Regions from separate parts of the Paenibacillus kyungheensis genome, predicted to be linked through region 1. Evidence: a T-box and tRNA genes for the amino acid it is inferred to sense, from the RefSeq annotation. Region 1 holds a T-box; the other holds one or more tRNA genes.
What was found. The T-box of region 1 lies ahead of pheS (phenylalanine--tRNA ligase subunit alpha). A T-box ahead of a tRNA ligase gene usually reads a tRNA of that ligase, here a tRNA-Phe.
Positions count from the first base shown of each region.

Region 1 (4,119 bases):
AGTGAATCTACAAATAGAAGCAGGAGAACGTCTCGCCTTGATCGGTGAGAATGGAAGTGGCAAAAGCACATTGATTCAACTGCTAATGAATGATACTGAATCTACAGAAGGCAAAATCGAACGCTTCTTACCATTGGCACAATGGGATTGGATGAGACAGCAAGATGATATGGAGCATATTCATCAAGGCTGGACAACGTTAGAAATAGCGAGACAAGGTAAGCCAGAATTGTGGAACTTACGCCAACAATTAGATGAATTAGAGCAACAACTCCAGAATATTTCAGTGGAACAACAAAGCGATCATTACAACGAGGTTTTGGAACAGTATGGCAGTACGTTAGAACAATATGAGAAGCATGATGGATTCCTATGGGAAATTGAAGTGGAAAAGCAATTGACTACGATAGGGATTACATCTGAGTTATGGAATGTACCCTATACACAGTTAAGCGGAGGTCAGAAAACAAGAGTCCGTCTGGCATCTGTTTTAACGCGTGAGACGCAGCTATTAATCTTAGATGAACCTACCAATCATCTCGATACAGAGACCATGGAATGGTTAGAAAAGCGATTGCAACAATACACAGGTACTTTGTTATTTGTCTCACATGATCGTGAATTTGTAGATCGGATGGCGACGTCTGTATGTGAATTGACACAGACAGGAATGACCAAGTATAAAGGTGGATACCGCGATTATCGAGAACACAAAGAGCGTGAATTACGAGCGCAAGAATCGCTTTACAAAAAGCAAGAACAACAGCGCAAAGCGTTAGAAGAATCGATTCGCAATTATCAGCAATGGTTCGAACAAGCGCATCGGGCAGCCGGTAAGCAAAATGAAGTGAAAATTACTAAAAGCTTTTATAGAGATAAAGCGAACAAAAATATTTCACGCTATCATGCCAAAGAAAAAGCGCTGGAACGTTTAGATTCAGAAAGCGTTCAAAAACCACGTGATGCTGATAAAATGAACTTTGAACTAGAAGCGAGTGAGTTTAAAGGGCATACCTTAATTCGGTTAGATGATGTAAGTTTTGCGTATGATGCTGATCTAGAACAAATAGAACAACATCAGAATACAGAGCATGAAGATAAAGCTTTGATTCAACATCTTGATATGAATGTACAACGTGGCGATCGTATTGCGATTACAGGGCCAAATGGGTCAGGTAAAACCACACTGATCAAGTTATTACTCGGACAGCTCCAACCATCCAGTGGTGAATTATGGCATCATCCAGCACTGAATATAGGTTACTTTTCACAGGAACTCGAAGGATTGCCGTTAGAAATGACCTTACTGGATAGTCTGCTTGTGTTGCCTTCTATGACACGCACCGAAGCGCAAACGATCTTAGGTTGTTTTTTGTTCCGTGGCGAAGAAGTGTATAAGCAGATTGGACATCTAAGTATGGGAGAGCAGTGTAGGGTCGCATTAATACGATTATATTTTGGCGGTGCAAATGTGTTGATTCTCGATGAACCGACCAACTATCTAGATATCGCTGCACAAGAAGTGATCGAGTCAGCGTTACAACAATACTCAGGAACGATTATTTTGGTCTCTCATGATCGGATGTTAGTTCGGCGATTAGCGACTCGATTGTTACAGTTAGAACGTAGCCATCATTATCAACGGTTTGAAGGAACTGTAGAAGAATATGAAGCAGCCAAAGCACATCAGCAACAAGAAGCTATGGCAGGTGGAGTAGAAGGTTATCAACAACGTATGATGCTAGAATTGCGTCTATCTCAATTGTTAGCCGGGCTTGCAGATCAGAAGCAATCTCATTCGTCTTCTCGATCCCATGAACATCTTTCCAAATCGACACAATCTATTGAAGATTTAAATCTAGAGCAGCCAGCTAATGATCCTGTCTGGCAAGAAATTCAATCGTTACGCAAAGAGTTAGCATCATACTCGTCTCATTCGTAAATCAAATAGAATATTCTTTTTTGCATAACAATCGTTGACGGGAAGGCTGGTTGTTTGTAAAATAGTGAGTATCTATTTTCACTATGACATCTGCAACGAAAGAGAAGAGTAAACAGTACTGTCGTACAGGGAGAAAATGCCATTAGATTGAGAGCATTTTTACAGAAGCAGACTGTTGAAGTTCACTCTGGAGCAGCGTTCTGAAATATAAGTTAGCGGCGTAAGCAAGCTGATTTGTAGATTAGGAATAGCCGGTGTAACGATCCGTTATCGTCGTTTCGAGCGAGAAGCTTATAATCTACATGTGATTGATATAGAGGAGACTCTATGTTGAGATACAGATTATAAATTTCTAACAAGGGTGGTACCACGGTCTTTTCGTCCCTTAAGGGGAGAGAAGGCCTTTTTTTGTTGTTTTGATAAAGTTCACACACTGCGGGATAGGAAGAAAGGGGCTTAACAACGATGAGCGAAATCGTCCAAATGCAAGAACATTTGCTTGCTTTGAAATCAGAAGCACTGGAAGTATTAGAAAAAGTAGCCACACCGAAAGAGCTAGCTGATCTACGTGTTAAATACTCTGGTAAAAAAGGAGCTTTAACTGAAGTATTGCGTGGTATGGGTAAGCTTAGCGCTGAAGAACGTCCAGTTGTTGGTCAAGTTGCCAATGAAGTGCGTGAAGCGATTGAAGAAGTTATTAATCGCAAGCAAGAAGAATTTGTACGTGCTGAAACGAATGAACGTCTAGCAGCTGAAAAAATCGATGTAACCTTGCCAGGTCGTGGATTGCCACAAGGTGGTATTCATCCGATCAACAAAGTAATCGAACAAATGGAAGATATTTTCTTAGGTATGGGATACAGCGTAGCAGAAGGCCCTCAAGCTGAAAGTGATCATTATAACTTTGAAGCATTGAATTTGCCTAAAAATCATCCTGCTCGTGATATGCAAGATTCGTTCTATTTAACAGAAGATTTGTTGATGCGTACGCATACTTCTCCTGTACAGATTCGTGCGATGGAAGCAGCAAAAGGAAAAGCTCCTTTGAAAGTTATTTGTCCGGGTGCTGTATACCGTCGTGATGATGACGATGCGACTCACTCTTTCCAATTTTTCCAAATCGAAGGTTTGGTGATCGATAAAGGAATTCGCATGAGTGATTTGAAAGGAACATTGCTTCAATTTGCGCGTGAAATGTTCGGTGAATCGACAGAGATTCGTTTGCGTCCAAGCTTTTTCCCTTTCACAGAGCCTAGCGTAGAAGTAGACGTTACGTTTGTGAAAAAGAACGGTGAGCGTATCTGGATCGAAGTATTAGGTTGCGGTATGGTTCATCCTAAAGTGTTAGAAATGGGCGGTTTTGACCCTGAAGTATATAGTGGATTTGCATTCGGTATCGGCGTAGAACGGATAGCGATTTTGAAATACGGTATTGATGATATTCGTCATTTCTACAGCAATGATATGCGTTTCCTCAAACAATTCTCACGTATCTAATATAAAGGAGTGAATAGCAGTGAAAGTATCTACACAATGGCTGTCTCAATATGTTTCTTTGGATCAAGTCACTCCAGAAGAACTAGCTGAGCGCATTACACGTTCAGGAATCGAAATCGACAGCGTCGAATATCGTAATCAAGGGATTACCAATGTTGTTGTTGGTTATGTGAAAAGCAAAGAAAAGCATCCTGATGCAGACAAGTTAAATGTATGTGTGATTGATGCCGGACAAGGTGAAGATTTACAGATCGTATGTGGCGCTAAAAATATCGATGCCGGGCAAAAAGTTCCTGTAGCACTTGTTGGTGCCAAATTACCAGGCGGTATGGATATTAAAAAAGCCAAATTACGTGGCGTATTATCTCAAGGAATGATCTGTTCTGCGAAAGAACTAGGCATTAACGATAAATTGTTACCTAAAGATCAACAAGAAGGTATTTTGGTGTTACCTGAGAACACAGAAATCGGTACACCGATTGTACAATTGCTTGGCTTAGATGATGCAATTTTAGATTTCGATCTGACTCCGAACCGTTCAGATTGCTTGAGTATGTTAGGAGCGGCTTATGAAGTTGGTGCTATTTTAGGTCGTGATGTGACATTGCCTGAACTGAATTTTGTTGAAGCTGGAGATGCAGCAGCAGATCATATTTCAGTGAATATTGAAGCAACCGAAC
Region 1 is NZ_CP117416.1:1,521,138-1,525,256, forward strand. Features, by position in the region: gene abc-f (ribosomal protection-like ABC-F family protein) at 1-1,942, shown strand, start outside; T-box leader at 2,029-2,331, shown strand; gene pheS (phenylalanine--tRNA ligase subunit alpha) at 2,426-3,439, shown strand; gene pheT (phenylalanine--tRNA ligase subunit beta) at 3,459-4,119, shown strand, end outside.

Region 2 (4,119 bases), 1.4 Mb from region 1:
AATAGCTCACTGGTCGAGTGACTTTGCGCCGAAAATGTAACGGGGCTAAACACACCACCGAAGCTATGGCTTGATACTTTGTATCAGGGGTAGGGGAGCGTTGAATGAAGATTGAAGGTGTACCGCAAGGAGCGCTGGACCTCATTCAAGTGAGAATGCCGGTATGAGTAACGAAAAGATCAGTGAGAATCTGATCCGCCGAAAACCCAAGGATTCCTGAGGAAGGCTCGTCCTCTCAGGGTAAGTCGGGACCTAAGGCGAGGCCGAAAGGCGTAGTCGACGGACAACAGGTTGAAATTCCTGTACCACCGAAAGCCGTTATGAGCAATGGGATGACGCAGGAGGATAGTGACGCGGACTGATGGATGTCCGTTCAAGCAGTGAGGCTGGTATGTAGGCAAATCCGCATACCCCAAGGCCAGGCTGTGATGAGGAGCGAAAATTACAGTAGCGAAGGTCATGATTTCACACTGCCAAGAAAAGTCTCTAGCCAGGAAGCAGGTGCCCGTACCGTAAACCGACACAGGTGGGTGAGAAGAGAATTCTAAGGCGCGCGGAAGAACTCTCGTTAAGGAACTCGGCAAAATGACCCCGTAACTTCGGGAGAAGGGGTGCCCCGGTAGTGTGAATAGCACGAGGGGGCCGCAGTGAAAAGGCCCAAGCGACTGTTTAGCAAAAACACAGGTCTGTGCGAAGCCGCAAGGCGAAGTATACGGGCTGACGCCTGCCCGGTGCTGGAAGGTTAAGGGGAGTGGTTAGCGCAAGCGAAGCTATGAACCGAAGCCCCAGTAAACGGCGGCCGTAACTATAACGGTCCTAAGGTAGCGAAATTCCTTGTCAGGTAAATTCTGACCCGCACGAATGGCGTAACGATTTGGGCGCTGTCTCAACGAGAGATCCGGTGAAATTTTAATACCTGTGAAGATGCAGGTTACCCGCGACAAGACGGAAAGACCCCATGGAGCTTTACTGCAACTTGATATTGAACTGGGGTGCGATTTGTACAGGATAGGTGGGAGCCGTAGACATCGGAGCGCAAGCTTCGGTTGAGGCGCCGTTGGGATACCACCCTGATCGCATTTGAGTTCTAACCTCGTACCGTGATCCGGTACAGGGACCGTGTCAGGTGGGCAGTTTGACTGGGGCGGTCGCCTCCTAAAGTGTAACGGAGGCGCCCTAAGGTTCCCTCAGAATGGTTGGAAATCATTCGAAGAGTGTAAAGGCATAAGGGAGCTTGACTGCGAGACAGACACGTCGAGCAGGGACGAAAGTCGGGCTTAGTGATCCGGTGGTACCGCATGGAAGGGCCATCGCTCAACGGATAAAAGCTACCCTGGGGATAACAGGCTTATCTCCCCCAAGAGTCCACATCGACGGGGAGGTTTGGCACCTCGATGTCGGCTCATCGCATCCTGGGGCTGAAGTAGGTCCCAAGGGTTGGGCTGTTCGCCCATTAAAGCGGTACGCGAGCTGGGTTCAGAACGTCGTGAGACAGTTCGGTCCCTATCTGTCGTGGGCGTAGGAAATTTGAGAGGAGCTGTCCTTAGTACGAGAGGACCGGGATGGACGCACCGCTGGTGTACCAGTTGTTCCGCCAGGAGCATCGCTGGGTAGCTACGTGCGGAAGGGATAAGCGCTGAAAGCATCTAAGCGTGAAGCCCCCCTCAAGATGAGATTTCCCAGTATGTAAGACCCCTTGTAGACGACGAGGTTGATAGGTTGGGGGTGGAAGTGCCGCAAGGCATGGAGCTGACCAATACTAATCGGTCGAGGGCTTATCCAATAAGCTAACACGCGATGTTTTCGTTTTCGGATTCAGTTTTCAGGGAGCAACTAACCTGTCTGTATATGATTTAATATTGGAGAGATACCCAAGTGGCTATAAGGGGACCCTCTGCTAAGGGGTTAGACTGCGTTAGCGGTGCGAGGGTTCGAATCCCTCTCTCTCCGCCACTAGAACTTATTTATAAATTTTTAGTGGATAGCAATTCATGACGATTGGTTTTTAAATGTGGCGGTGTAGCTCAGCTGGCTAGAGCGTACGGTTCATACCCGTGAGGTCGGGGGTTCGATTCCCTTCGCCGCTACCATACATATCCTGGAGATTTAGCTCAGCTGGGAGAGCATCTGCCTTACAAGCAGAGGGTCGGCGGTTCGATCCCGTCAATCTCCACCACCATATGCCGGTGTAGCTCAGTTGGTAGAGCAACTGACTTGTAATCAGTAGGTCGGGGGTTCAAATCCTCTCGCCGGCACCATTTTTATTTCTATGTATTATAACCCTGGAACCGTGGTGTAGGGGTTAACATGCCTGCCTGTCACGCAGGAGATCGCGGGTTCAAATCCCGTCGGTTCCGCCATTTTTTTAATTAAATAAAATGTAATGAATACAGTATGGCTCGGTAGCTCAGTCGGTAGAGCAGAGGACTGAAAATCCTCGTGTCGGCGGTTCGATTCCGTCCCGAGCCACCATTTTTTTGTTCATTATGGAGGCTTAGCGAAGTGGCCAAACGCAGCAGACTGTAAATCTGTTCTCTCCGAGTTCGGTGGTTCGAATCCATCAGCCTCCACCAGTTTTATTTACGTTAAACTTAATATGAGTCATTAGCTCAGTCGGTAGAGCACCTGACTTTTAATCAGGGTGTCGAAGGTTCGAGCCCTTCATGACTCATCATATGAAAAAGCATCTTGCTATTAAGCAAGGTGCTTTTTGTTTTGTCTGCTTTTTTGTATAATTTGAGGGAGTAGTCTTATTTTATTTATTTCTGATTAATAGTGTAGGGTAGCCATCAGTGTACGATTCTAGCTATGGAAGGAATTTATGATATGCATTGGAGTACATTAAAAGAACATATTGAATCAATCATAGATTACCGTATTGAAGAACAGTCTGTGGCTTTGAAAGATTGGGCATCGGATACGTATCAAGCAGGTCTAGAAGAAAGTGGATGGATCGCTGTGAAGCAGGATCTTACTGTAGTCACATTATGGCAGATTCAACCGAAAGCTATTTCTCCAAGTAATTCGAGTCTTTCGCAAGAGTTACTAGATAGTGATCATCAACAAGTCATAGGCAAGCTTAAATCGTTGTTAGAGTTATTGTTGCCTGCTTTTACAGCGTCTATGGCTATAGGAAATCATGCTTCTTCGTTGTCTATTCGTGAACAAGGGATACAAGAGTTAAGTACCTGGATGATGGAACAACTAGATAGCGGACAGTCAAAAGCGAGTATTCCTAATGGATACCTTTTGAAAGAAAGATTAACCAGCTCGATGATTCCGTTTCTACTGGTAGCTGATAGTGTACAAACAGGAACATTAGCAACCAAAGAGTTAGAAAAGTTGCTATATAGCTATTTTGGTGGAGAAGTACTGTTATTGCCATTATCTGAAAATGAGTGGTTTATTCTGACGAATCGTGAATTGATTGAAGATAGTTCTGATCTCAAGCAAAGTAGTAGTCGGGATGCTAATGTAGAGATAGAAGATACAGAAGAAGATATACTGATGGAATTTTCGTTAGGGTTATATGAATTGATTGCTAGCGAATGGGTAGGTATATTCCATATTGGAGTGTCTAAGCCTATTATTCCTAGTGAAAAGTTATTATCTGAAGTCTCTTTATTGAAGGAAACCGTTGCTTTGGGTAGATTATTTCATGTGAAAGATCATATTCATCTTCCGTGGGAATTGTCTTTGGAACGTTTATTATATCGGATTCCTGATGAAGATCGTGCTGATTTTGTAGCTAGAGCTGATCGTTATTCCGATATGTTGGATGATGAAGAAACGGTAGCTACGTTAGAAACCTTTTTCAAAATGGATTGTAATGTTAGTGAGACTGCGAAGCAATTATATATCCATCGGAATACGTTATTGTATCGTCTGGACAAAATTAAACAAGAAACTGAATTGGATGTTAGAAAGTTTGAAGATGCTGTTTTGATGAAGTTAACACTACTATTGTATAAAGTGACAAAAAGCTGACGAATTTTTTGTATAGTTTGTCGATAGATGTCTACGCGCGATTAGGGTAAGATAATAATAGAAAAAGAAATCGGTTACATAGGCGATTGGATCACCTTCGCAGCCGTAATTCATAGCTGATTTTACGATTGA
Region 2 is NZ_CP117416.1:127,969-132,087, forward strand. Features, by position in the region: rRNA gene PQ456_RS00540 (23S ribosomal RNA) at 1-1,783, shown strand, start outside; tRNA gene PQ456_RS00545 (tRNA-Ser) at 1,862-1,953, shown strand; tRNA gene PQ456_RS00550 (tRNA-Met) at 2,014-2,090, shown strand; tRNA gene PQ456_RS00555 (tRNA-Val) at 2,101-2,176, shown strand; tRNA gene PQ456_RS00560 (tRNA-Thr) at 2,183-2,258, shown strand; tRNA gene PQ456_RS00565 (tRNA-Asp) at 2,285-2,360, shown strand; tRNA gene PQ456_RS00570 (tRNA-Phe) at 2,397-2,472, shown strand; tRNA gene PQ456_RS00575 (tRNA-Tyr) at 2,489-2,573, shown strand; tRNA gene PQ456_RS00580 (tRNA-Lys) at 2,599-2,671, shown strand; gene PQ456_RS00585 (PucR family transcriptional regulator) at 2,827-3,987, shown strand.
Region 2: it has a tRNA-Phe gene. The T-box ahead of pheS (phenylalanine--tRNA ligase subunit alpha) is inferred to sense a tRNA for this amino acid. The anticodon was not compared.